DNA from 4 places in the Lysinibacillus sp. NPDC059133 genome. Region 3 is predicted to be linked to each of the others. Evidence: riboswitches for the same ligand, from Rfam matches in the RefSeq annotation. Region 3 holds a riboswitch; each other region holds the start of a gene.
The links. Region 3 has a riboswitch for cobalamin ahead of cobT (nicotinate-nucleotide--dimethylbenzimidazole phosphoribosyltransferase). Riboswitches for the same ligand answer to the same signal wherever they lie in the genome.

Region 1: another riboswitch for cobalamin. It lies ahead of nikA (nickel ABC transporter substrate-binding protein); the one in region 3 lies ahead of cobT (nicotinate-nucleotide--dimethylbenzimidazole phosphoribosyltransferase).
Region 2: another riboswitch for cobalamin. It lies ahead of ACFXN8_RS13875 (hypothetical protein); the one in region 3 lies ahead of cobT (nicotinate-nucleotide--dimethylbenzimidazole phosphoribosyltransferase).
Region 4: another riboswitch for cobalamin. It lies ahead of metE (5-methyltetrahydropteroyltriglutamate--homocysteine S-methyltransferase); the one in region 3 lies ahead of cobT (nicotinate-nucleotide--dimethylbenzimidazole phosphoribosyltransferase).

What each region holds. Positions count from the first base shown of each region.
Region 1 covers NZ_JBHZDH010000001.1:215,917-219,032, forward strand. The annotation lists gene ACFXN8_RS01065 (DUF1572 family protein) at 168-704, shown strand; cobalamin riboswitch at 848-1,041, shown strand; gene nikA (nickel ABC transporter substrate-binding protein) at 1,287-2,906, shown strand; gene nikB (nickel ABC transporter permease) at 2,981-3,116, shown strand, end outside.
Region 2 covers NZ_JBHZDH010000023.1:53,979-57,094, forward strand. The annotation lists gene ACFXN8_RS13870 (hypothetical protein) at 397-945, shown strand; cobalamin riboswitch at 1,199-1,399, shown strand; gene ACFXN8_RS13875 (hypothetical protein) at 1,599-2,141, shown strand; gene ACFXN8_RS13880 (helical backbone metal receptor) at 2,143-3,105, shown strand.
Region 3 covers NZ_JBHZDH010000049.1:37,039-40,154, reverse strand. The annotation lists gene ACFXN8_RS20525 (hypothetical protein) at 1-63, opposite strand, end outside; gene ACFXN8_RS20520 (DMT family transporter) at 389-1,261, shown strand; cobalamin riboswitch at 1,392-1,566, shown strand; gene cobT (nicotinate-nucleotide--dimethylbenzimidazole phosphoribosyltransferase) at 1,681-2,736, shown strand; gene ACFXN8_RS20510 (trimeric intracellular cation channel family protein) at 2,889-3,116, opposite strand, start outside.
Region 4 covers NZ_JBHZDH010000004.1:4,168-7,283, forward strand. The annotation lists gene ACFXN8_RS03330 (Dph6-related ATP pyrophosphatase) at 1-22, shown strand, start outside; gene ACFXN8_RS03335 (YjcZ family sporulation protein) at 319-423, opposite strand; cobalamin riboswitch at 1,062-1,240, shown strand; gene metE (5-methyltetrahydropteroyltriglutamate--homocysteine S-methyltransferase) at 1,416-3,116, shown strand, end outside.

The DNA of each region.
Region 1 (3,116 bases), on a different contig from region 3:
AAATAACTGCCTGCTAAAGCTCGATTGGTGAGGGGGGAGCGATCAGTGGTGATAAAGAACCCCTCGTGAGTAAGTAATACTTTATTTTTGGCAACAACTAGTTACCAAAATGACACATCTCATTCAGTCTATATTAAAATAGTAGAAAAGGGATGGGGGGTTCAACAATGACAGTAGCGCAAACGTATTTAAATGTTGTCCAGAAAAGATTTAGAAGTGTCAAAGAGCTAGGCGATAAAACACTCGACCAACTGGAAGAGGCCCAATTGCACTGGGCGTATAATGAAGATTCAAATAGTATCGCAGTGATTGTAAAACACGTTAGTGGAAATATGATATCGAGATGGACTGACTTTCTTACGACAGATGGTGAGAAATCAACGAGAAATCGTGATGATGAATTTATGGATAGCCTTCAGACAAAAGAAGAGGTAATGACAGTATGGGAAAAGGGCTGGCAAGTATTTTTAGATGCTTTACAAAAATTAACGGAAGCTGATTTACAAGGGTTTGTAACGATAAGGGGAGAACGACATTCCGTGATAGATGCGATTGAAAGACAAATGTCCCATTATTCACAACATGTCGGTCAAATCGTTTGCATTGCTAAGCAAGTAAAGGGTTCTGAGTGGCAAACAATAAGTATTCCAAAGGGACAATCTCAGCCTTTCACAGAATCAATGTTAAAAAAACATCAACAATAGAAATGGGGCCGTCTCACTAGTGTGAGATGGCTTTTTTGATGGAATATACATACATATCTTTGTTTAAAAATCGCAAAACTTTATTATATTCAGAAAATAAAATTGACGTGTATCTTTGAAGCGTGTTATGTTTAATACAAAATTTAATATGTAACATTACAAGTTTGAGTGAAAAAACTTTTTCACTTAATTTAAAGGAAAATGGGTGTAAATCCCATGCTGTCCCGCAGCTGTAAATGAGGAGTTTTGTTTCAAATACCACTGAGTAAGTACTCGGGAAGGTGAAGCAAAATGAAGATTCATAAGCCAGAATGCCTGCTTGTAGTATGATTCATTGTAGATCTACGAAAGATAGGGAGATGGATGGAAGGCTTTTAATAATGAGTTTTTCTATCCTTATTCACGTGGAATAAGGATTTTTTTTATGCCTTTTTCTAATCTAAGTAATTTACATCAAAGTGAGGTGTAAATAAAGAGAGAGCAAAGTAATGACGATTACTTTGTATTTCAAGTTAGAAGTATAGTGGAGAAACATATATATTTTAATTTTCTAACACCCAAGAATAGACAGGAGCAATCATAATGATATTTTTTAAAAAATTATTACCGTTCATTCTAATACTGATGTTAACGATTTTAGCAGGCTGTTCAAGCTCGAGTGAAGGTAATGGAAGTAAAACTTCTAGCAAAAATAATAATGAAGGAAAAATGATAACAATTGGCTGGCCGCTAGATATAGGGCCTTTAAATCCGCATACCTATTTACCAAACCAAATGACTGCGCAAGCAATGGTATATGAATCATTAGTAGAATATAACGATGACGGGACAATATCGCCGAAATTAGCGGAGAGCTGGGAAATTTCTGACGATAAAACAGCTTACATATTTCATCTTAGACAAGATGTAAAATACTCTGATGGGACAGTCTTTAATGCAGATAATGTTATTCGTAATTTTAATGCAGTTTTAGCAGATCGTGATACACACTCTTGGATGGGAATGGTGAATCATATTGTAGATGTTGTGAAAGAAGATGACTATACAATTCGTCTTCAATTAGATGCACCCTATTACCCTGTATTAAATGAACTGGCTTTTGTGCGACCATTTCGCTTCTTAGGGGATAACGGATTCCATGAGGGAGATGCAACAAATAAAGGTATTAAAGCTCCGGTTGGAACAGGTCCATGGGTATTAACCGAATATAAAAAAGATCAATATGCACTTTTTAGCCGCAACGAACATTATTGGGGTGAAAAGCCACTAGTAGACAAAGTAAAAGTGAAAATTATACCAGATTCAGAATCTATTTCACTGGCATTTGAAAATGAAGAATTAGACTTAATTTATGGTCGTGGCATTATTAGCTTAGATAACTACACTTTCTTAAAAGACAGCAATCAATACAAAACGGCTGTATCTGAACCTTTATCTACACGTGCATTACTTTTTAATACACAATCTGGTCCTTTAGCAGAATTAAAAGTACGTCAGGCTATTCAATACGCTGTTAATAAAGAACAAATGGTTGAAAGTATTACCCATGGTACAGAAAAGGTTGCCAATACACTGTTTTGGGATGCTATTCCATATGCCAATATTGAGTTAAAACCAATCCTATTTAATCCAGAAAAAGCCGAGCAGTTATTAGATGAAGCAGGTTGGACATTAAAAAATGGTGATAAAATCCGTTCTAAAAATGGGCAACCTCTTACATTAGATTTAATCTATATTGCCACAGATGCTATCCAAAAACCCATGGCAGAATTAATGCAAGGGGAATTAGCTAAAATAGGCGTTCAATTAAAACTTGAAGGCGCTGATGTAATGGTAGGGCTCCAAAAATTAATGGATAATCAAGTAGATATTAATTTCTGGCGCACAAACGGTCCACCAACAGACCCACACAGCTTCGCAAACGAATCAGCAACACCGAATGCAAATGGTGTTTATGAAGCGAAATTAGGCCTAGAAAATGCAACACAAATTGATGACAAAATACATCAATTATTAATTGGGACAGATGAAGCGGAACGTGTGCAATTGTATAAAGATATTTTAACAATGTTCCATGACCAAGCATTATTTTATCCAATTTCATATGAAACGAATAATGTTATTTACCATAAATATTTGAAAGATTTTAACCCCCGTGCATCTGAATATGATATTCCTTATGCTCAAATGGATGTAAAGTAAGAGAATGAAAAGAGAGTGGGTCTATTATGACTCCTCTCTTTTTGCACTATGAAGACTAGGGAAGTGATGAAAAAATGTACGAATCAATTTGGCTTTTTTGTCTAAAACGAGTAATTACATTACCATTTGTTTTACTAGGAGTTTCAATCATGACCTTTTTATTTATTCGTTTTGTTCCAGTAGAGCCAGCGGAGGTCATACTTAGACTGT
Region 2 (3,116 bases), on a different contig from region 3:
ATTTACATAAGTAGATATATTTACTACTATAGTCCCGGTTACAAAAATGATAGTGGAGCCGAGAAAAGCAATTACATCAATTATTCATATTATGATTGTCATCGTTATTGCGTATTTTACTTGTATTAAATCGAAGGCTAATAAGTGTGTGATACCTCCAATAAAAAAAGCTAACAAGTAAAATATGTCTTCATACAGCTAAAAGAAAGGATTCCTTGCATATTGAACCTCACTTCTGATAATTTTGAAATATACAATTAGGGATCTTGCTTTGAAATTATAATTATTTGAGACTTTTATTTTGTAGTAGCAAAGTAACGAATGATGGGAAATGAGAAAACACTTACAAGTGCATTATTTTTTTTCGTTCTGAAACAATAAAGGTAGGGATGAATCATGGAAAAAGAGATTTTGCAACTTTTTAGTAATTTAACAGAGCGTGACAGTGATATTCAATACAAATCATACGAAGAATTATTGAAAATTATGCAGGAACCAGTTGATTGGACATATTCAGTTTGGGAACAACTTGTTCAGACACTTACATACAAAAATGGCCATGTGCGTGCAAGTGCTGCACAATTTTTATGCGCATTGGCAGCAAAAAGTGATCCTGAAGAAAGAGTATTAGAGGACTTCTTAAAGATTTGGGCAGTAACGTATGATGAAGAAACAGTAACTGCGAGGCATACTTTACAGGCAATTTGGAAAATAGGCTTAGCAGGGCAGGTACAAAGAGATTTAGTCGTATCATATTTGGCTAAAAGGTATCAAACATGTTTAGACGAAAAGCATCCGACATTAATACGCTATGATATTATTGTATCCTTTAAAAAGCTATTCGATGCAACGAATGACCCAAAACTACTAGACATTGCACAGCGTTTAATTGAGGAAGAGAAAGATGTTAAATCCAAAAAGAAATATAAGACTGCCATCCGGTAAAAGTTATTTGGCTAATTTTCCGCAAATTCTCTCGTTAAGAGATCGTTTTTATAACGTATTAAAAAATAAAATGCTTTACTCTATGAAGCATAACAAATATCTGCACGAGCAGGATGAATACCCATGAGGGCAGTGAATATATCCGTGTGCATAAGGTAATACCTGCATGATTTTTATCCATCGTCATTTGTTTATTCTAAATTCCACAGCTATTTTTTCCTATCAATCTATGTTAAACTGCATTACAAGTGAATAATTCTTGCAGAATGAGGGTGCTGAACTATAGCATAATCGGGAATTCGGTGAAAAACCGAAGCTGTTTCCGCAACTGTAAGTACAGGAATCATAAAGATATACCACTGTCGAATTATTCGATGGGAAGGTTTTTTATGACTCACAACGTGATTGAATGAACTGTACAAGCCAGGAGACCGACCTTTGTTTGAACGTATAGATAACTCTTCGGAAGCTAGGAGAATATGCGGCAAATACATAGGCTATGTCGTATCTAGGCGACACTATTTATGTTATTTTTCGTTGTTTCCATAGAAGTGGGAACAACGTTTTTTTTATGTACACTTATAATTCACCTAATGTAAGCCGAGGTGTTAATAAAGTAAGAATTTTTCACGAAGGAAAGCGGGGACTTAGATTTGAAAAAAGATGCACGTTATTCTTGTTATCCATTTATGCGTGAAAAGGCATCGATAGTAGATTTTGAAATTCGAACGGATAGCCTAACAACACATATTGGTGTAGCAATGGCGGCGGTGAAAAAAGAAACGGTAGAGGTAGTAGCAGATGATTTACTAGCCATTTTACCAATGGCTTACCATGTAAATGGCTCAGTCCGAGGTAAATTAGCGGTAACCGAAGATGATTTGACTTGGCTCAGTGATCGCTATGATTTCTATGTTAGTCATGTTAAGGAGGAAATACAAAACTTTGTATTACCTCAAGGAACAGAGGCTGCTACTGCATTACATTTATGCCGTAGTGAGGCGAAAAAATCATATCGCGTTTTGCACATAGTATCTGAAGAACGGGAAATACCTGCTATTCTCTTTGATTATTTAGGATTACTAGCCAATGTATTTTTTGTAATGGCTGTCTTTATGAATCAGCGGGCTGGTATTGCTGAAATACCGTTTATTAGTAAGTCATACCCGATGAAAAAGAAAAAGGAGAATCAATGAAATGAAGAAAATGTTTAAGCTACAATGGCTTTCTGTGCTGATGCTGGCCCTCGTATTAGTTGGCTGTGGGGCGAAAGAAGATACGAATAAAGAGACTGCTTCTAAAGAAGATCAACAAGTTGAGAAAACTAGTTATAAAGTTAAGGATGACCGTGGCGTAGAAGTAGAGTTTGCTGCAGTACCTAAAACTATTGTTTCCTTACAACCGAGTAATACAGAAATTTTATTTGCTCTAGGTGTTGGCGATAATATCGTTGGTGCAACAGAATTTGATACGTACCCAGAAGAAGCACAAAAAATTGAGCGCGTTTCTAATTCTACAATATTCAATAGTGAGCGTATTTTAGCCCTAAAGCCAGATGTCGTTATTGCCTATACAACAGGAGGCGATGAAGAAAATTTAAATGCTTTAAAAGGTCTCGAAGATGCGGGTATTAAAGTATTTGCCATTCAATCAGCTAAATCATTTGATGATGTCTATGGGGATATCGAACAAATCGCAACAGTTATGGGAATCAAAGATACAGGCGACAAGTTAAATGCAGATATTAAAGCTAAAATTGTTGAAGTCCAAGCAAAAGTTAAAGATGTGAAAAAACAAAAAAATATCTACTTAGAGATTAGTCCAAAGCCAGTCATCTATACAGCTGGTTCTGATACATTCCAACAAGAGATTTTAAATGCTGCACATGTGAACAACGTTTTTGCTGACCTTGAAAGCTGGGCACAGGTATCTGAGGAAGATGTCATTGCGAAAAATCCAGAAGTCATTTTAACAACAGTAGACAATGTGAAAAACTCAGCGGAAGAAATTCTTTCTCGTGATGGATGGAATTCAATCACGGCCATTCAAAATAAAGCTGTTTACTATATTGATACTGATATTTCAAACCGTCCAGGTCCACGTATTGGTGAAGCTGTTGAGTTAATAGCAAAAGCGGTATATCCTGAGTCATTTAAATAGTTTATATCGAA
Region 3 (3,116 bases):
ATATAGGCTGTCATAATTTTCACATGTTTCAGCAATTGCGTTTCTTAGCTTTTTTGTGTCCATCGTCTCTTCGCCTACCTTTTTAATTTTGTCCTACCTTACATTGTATTAACTCCAAAACTTATCTAGCATGCCAGTTTTAATTTTCTTCGTTTTGGGTACTTATCAAAAGATCGCATCTAGCATTGATATTCTTACGCGTGAATATTCAGAAATGTGTTACAATTAAATCTATTAAGGAGGGATAATTATGTACCAAACGATTGCACCCCCAAAAATGTCTTTACAGTAGAATCGACTGTTAAGGCATTCAATAAAAGCTTGCTAATTCTCAATAGATTCTACTGTATATCGAAGACTATATACATGTAGAAAGTAGGAATTAGAAATGAGCGGAAAACTATCTTTTATTTTATCAATGATGATTTTTGGCGCTGTCGGTGTTTTTGCAAAATACATTAAGTTGCCTTCGAGTGAAATTGCCTTTTGGATGAGTCTCATCGGCTCTTGTTTTTTACTGTTGATTTTCCTTTGTAAAAAAGAAAGGTTTACGAAAACAACTATTTTGCAAAATAAATGGCCATTGTTACTTTCGAGCTTTGCCTTATGCGGTAATTGGATTTTCCTTTTCCAAGCGTACAAGGAAACAACCATCGCAAATGCAGCGCTAAGTTACTATTTTGCTCCAGTACTAGTGATTTGTTTATCACCTATAGTTTTGAAAGAGAAAATAGTAGTAAGAAAAATTTTTTACGTTTGTGTTGCTCTTGTAGGACTGTATTTTATCGTTCAAAGTCAAATTACCGAAACGAGCGAACATTATATCGGTATTGTATATGGGCTTATTGCAGCTTGTTTCTATACAATAGTTACATTTACCAATAAGTATATTCATGGATTAAAAGAGCCTGATAATACGATTATTCAACTTGCTTTAGCTGCGCTATTCCTTGCTCTTTATCTTATTGGGACAAATGGGTTTCAAGTCATGCAAATCGATATAAAATCAATTAGCTTACTTATAGCATTGGGCATTGTCCACGCGGGGATCGGCTTCTATCTGTTCTTTTTCGGAATGCGTCATCTAAAAGGGCAAAGTATAGCTATTTTAAGCTATATTGATCCACTGACATCATTAGTGATTTCGACGATGATTATAGGAGAAAAAATGACGAGCCTACAAATAATAGGCGCTATTCTTTTGCTCGGTGCAACATGTCTGAGTGAAATAGATAAAACAAAGCTAATGTTACAGCAATAATGATTGTAGGCGTTTAAGCAGACATTCGACTTAATAGAATATTTGACGAATGTCGAACACGCCCTTGTGAGTGATGTTTACGTAAAAGTTAAACATTGACACAAAAACCACTTTGCCGTAAATTTAAAATAATTGCATAAAAGCATTAGGTGCCCATTGCGGGAGAATAGGGAATAAAGTGAAAAGCTTTAGCGGTCCCACCACTGTAAAAGGGAGTTTCATAGAGAATACCACTAGCATCGCTGGGAAGGTTCTATGAAATGTTGAAATTGAGCCAGGAGACCTGCCTATCTGCTTCCGTTATATAGACGATGGAAAAGTCTGTAGTTTATTTGTTATGGAATAAACTACAGGCTTTTTATTTTTTTCTCTAAATCATTCTTCGAGTAACAAGGGCAAAAAAGAAAGGGGAAATTTTCATGCAATTATTACAACAAACGATTCAAAACATTCAAAGTGCTGACCACAAAATGATGGAGAAGGCAAGGGAACGCATAGATGCACTTTGCAAGCCTCCTGGAAGCTTGGGGAAACTGGAGGCTCTTGCTGTACAACTATCCGGAATTACAGGAGACCTATTTCCTGCGATTGATAATAAGACGATAATTGTCTGTGCAGCAGATCATGGTGTTTGTGATGAAGGGGTAACACCTAATCCACAAAATGTGACGGTCTTTCAAACATTAAATTTTCCTAGAGGAGGAACAGGTGTCTGTGCTATCGCAAAAATCACAAATGCAAAAATTGTCACAGTAGACGTTGGTGTAAAAGAGGATATTCCACATGATGCTGGTGTTATCATAAAAAAAATTAAATATGGCACGGACAATATGGCAAAAGGTCCTGCTATGTCAAGGGAAGAAGCCATTCAATCTATTGAAGTAGGAATTGAAGTAGCTACGGAAGAAATAAAAAAAGGGGCGAATGTACTTGGGACAGGCGAAATGGGTATTGGTAATACGACGCCAAGTGCTGCAATATTATCGGTTCTTCACGAATGTCATCCAAATGAAGTGACAGGCTTTGGTGCAGGAGTAGGACCAGGGGGGATAGCACATAAAGTAGAAGTCATTCACAATGCTATTGCATTAAATAAACCAAATCGCGATGATGCTATTGATATTCTTGCAAAGGTTGGTGGATTAGAAATAGGCGCTATGGCTGGAGTGATACTTGCAGCAGCTGCACATCGTAAACCAGTTGTTATTGATGGCTTTATTTCTACTATTGCTGCACTTATTGCATACGAACTCGAACCAAACGTAAAAGACTATATCATTCCATCTCATGCCTCTGAAGAACCAGGTGCAAAAATTGCTGCTGAAATGCTCGGAGTTGAACCGATGTTGCAGATGAATATGCGATTGGGCGAGGGCTCTGGTGCAGCTTTAGCCTTTCCTATTTTGGACGCAGCTTGCTCTATGATGAAAAATATGACTACTTTAGAAGAAGCTATGATGCTATTGAAAAAGTGATTTATTACCATTTCATTAGGTGCGCACTGCAAAAAAAGGAAGGATGTTAGTGGAATTTGGAGATTCCATTAAGCGGATTGAACATTTTAAGAAAAAATATTTAAAACAAGCCCAAATCTGATATTTGGGCTTGTTATTATGCAACAGTATAACTATGCTCGACTCAACTTCCGTAACGGTAAACGCCATTTCTTCATGTATGAAAGTATTCTTAGTACTGTGATCACTCCAAATAATACATATAAAAAGATATCCCCTGTAAAAAGTTGAAGTCCGATGATAAGCCCGGCTATTGCTGCCCAAACACCATAGATTTCATCACGGAGGACTAATGGTTGTCGTCTAGCTAATAAATCGCGAATAATTCCACCACCTGACCC
Region 4 (3,116 bases), on a different contig from region 3:
GGTAAATCTTTCAGATAGTTAATCGATTCAATTCAATCGCTAAAGTGCAGACGATGATGAGATGAGCATGCATGTTCCTTCCATGTTTTTAGTTTTTAAAGAAATCTTCATTGTTCTAAGTACTATCGACGAACATTTTAGTTGCCAGCCATCTCGTTTACCGACTGTATAAATGCATTGTCTTACTGTCTGGAATAACGCAGAATAAGAAAATGATGAAAAGGGTCATCGGAGGAAAGTGACCCTTAACAATGGGAGGTGTATAGGATTAGTTTGTATGATCCTATACGTTATGAGCATGAAAGGTGGTATTTGGTATTAATAAAAACCTATAAAGCTAGTGCCGACAATAATTAATAGAATGAATAGAACAACGATTAACGCAAATGCTGAACCAGAACCACTGCCGTAATATTCAGACATAGTAATTTCCCTCCTTTCAATATCTATAATATGAATTGTTATTAAAAGGATTTGCGATATTTATCTACTAAAAAAATAAAAATAAAATTAAATATCCGGAGATTTAATAAAAGGGGTAACTTTGAAAAAGTTGTGGTAGGCAGTTATTCATTGAATACAAAAAGGTGCGCCGAAAGTCGACTGGATTGGAACTATAGTGTTTGCATCAGCGCTTTTAATCTCTTTATATGAACAAGAGGTGGATTCGTTTTCTATTTTTTTTGTATAATGACATTATTCAATCTTATTTTAAAGGGGGATACTATGATGCAAGGTTTTCTGCAGCAGTCTCAGAAATAGCTGAAGTTGAGTATGTACGTACAGCCCTTACTTTTCAAATGTGTATTGGTTTCCTAGTTACTATAATTTCTATCAATCTCATCCCTATTATTCAGAGAATCATTAGTTGGGAATGGGTCTTTACCATATTAGCGATTGGATCGATTCTTGGAATACTATCTATGCTCAAATATAGAGGTACGAAGTAAATATCGAGAAAGTATTGGACTTTTGATTAAAACATGACTAGTATAATCCTTTAAATTTTTAAGAAAAAATTTCTACTATTCTGAACTATATGTTATAGTAGGAGCATAATTGAATATTGTGTAAGAGTTGGTGCCAAATGATAGTTTGGCTTAAAAGGGAAGTCGGTGTAAATCCGACGCTGTCCCGCAACTGTAATTCGGAGCAAATCACAAATGCCACTGGGAAACTGGGAAGGCAGTGAGACGTGTTGATGAAAAGCCAGGAGACCTGCCAATTTCTAGTACACACCAAATACCTACGTGGAAATAGGTGGTGAAATGTGACCATTCAGGCACTGTGCGACAACGAATGACCTATGCGGAAGTATACACTTCTTCGTATTGTTTTTTCATTGACAAATTTAACATGCAGCCATTTTCCTAGAAGGAGAATGGCTTTTTATTATTTCTGAAAGGGTGATTGAAATGACTTATACAAGTACACTAATTGGCTACCCATACATTGGGGAAGATCGTGAATGGAAAAAAGCATTAGAAGCATTTTGGCGACATGAACTTTCTGAAGTAGATTTTCAAGTAAAAATAAAGAATATCCGATTATCTAGGTTAGAAAAACAGCTTCAACTGGGCATAGATATGGTAACAGTTGGAGACTTCACTTATTACGATAGAATGTTAGATACAGCCGTGATGTTTGGTTTAGTACCTAAGCGTTTTAACTGGCAAGGTGGAAAGGTAGATTTACATACCTATTACAGCATAGCACGTGGGAACAAAACAGCAGTGGCCAGTGAAATGACAAAATGGTTTAATACAAACTATCATTATATTGTGCCAGAATTTGAAGAACAAACATTACAAATAACGGAAAACAAAGTTTTAGCAGATTTTTTAGAGGCTAAAGAAGCATACGGCATTATCGCAAAGCCGACATTAATTGGTCCTTATACATTTTGCAAACTAACGAAAGGTTATAACAAGGTAACACAAGTTGAATATTTACTGGCCATACTACCACTCTATGCCCAAGTGTTGAAAGAATTAGTGAATGCAGGTGCCAATTGGATTCAACTAGAAGAGCCATCCCTTGTAACTACATTAGATGAGACAGAAATAAAGCTTGTACAAGAAATATACGCACAACTAGCTGGAGCAGTGCCAGAGGCGAAAATAATGCTTCAAACATACTTTGAAGCATTAACCTCTTATGAAGCAATAATGGCACTCCCTGTTCAAGGTTTTGGTTTAGATTTCGTCCATGGCTATAAAGGGAATATGGGATCGCTTCGTCAATTTGGTTTTCCTAAAGATAAAGTATTAGCGATTGGTGTTGTTAATGGCCGTGATATTTGGCGTTCAAACCTAGCAGAGGTAAACTCTACGATTCAGGCAATTGAAACACTAAGTAATGCTGTAGCATTATGGATTCAACCATCTAGCAACCTACAACACGTACCAATAACGACCTCTCTTGAAAATAAGCTCGATCCTGTTCTAAAAAATGCACTTTCCTTCGCTGATGAAAAAATCGTAGAAATCGTTGAGGTAACTAAATTTAGACGAGACAAAGATGGTAGCACGATTCATAACTTATCAGAAAGTATGAAGGCGATTGAAGCCCTAAAAAATCATCCAATTCGTCAAAACCAGGTGATCCATCAGGCAGTTCAAACAGTGACAATTCAAGATTTTGAACGACATAGTGATTTTAGTCACCGCCAAAAGATTCAACAGCAAGCTTTAGGGTTACCGCTATTCCCAACGACAACAATAGGAAGTTTCCCTCAATCTGATGAGGTCAAAAGGAATCGAAATGCATGGAGAAAAAAACAATTATCGAACGAAGCATACGAAGCATTTATTGAACTGGAAACAAAACGCTGGATTGACATTCAAGAAGAACTAGATATTGATGTACTTGTCCATGGTGAATTTGAACGCACTGACATGGTAGAATATTTCGGTGAAAAACTTACCGGTTTTGCATTTACGGAAAAAGCGTGGGTTGTATCCTATGGTTCACGTTGCGTGAAGCCTCCTATTATTTATGGAGATGTCGCTTGGGCAGCACCAATAACAGTGAAAGAGTCGGCTTATGCTCAAAGTTTAACAAAGCGTTTTGTGAAGGGAATGCTGACAGGCCCTGTGACCATTTTAAATTGGTCA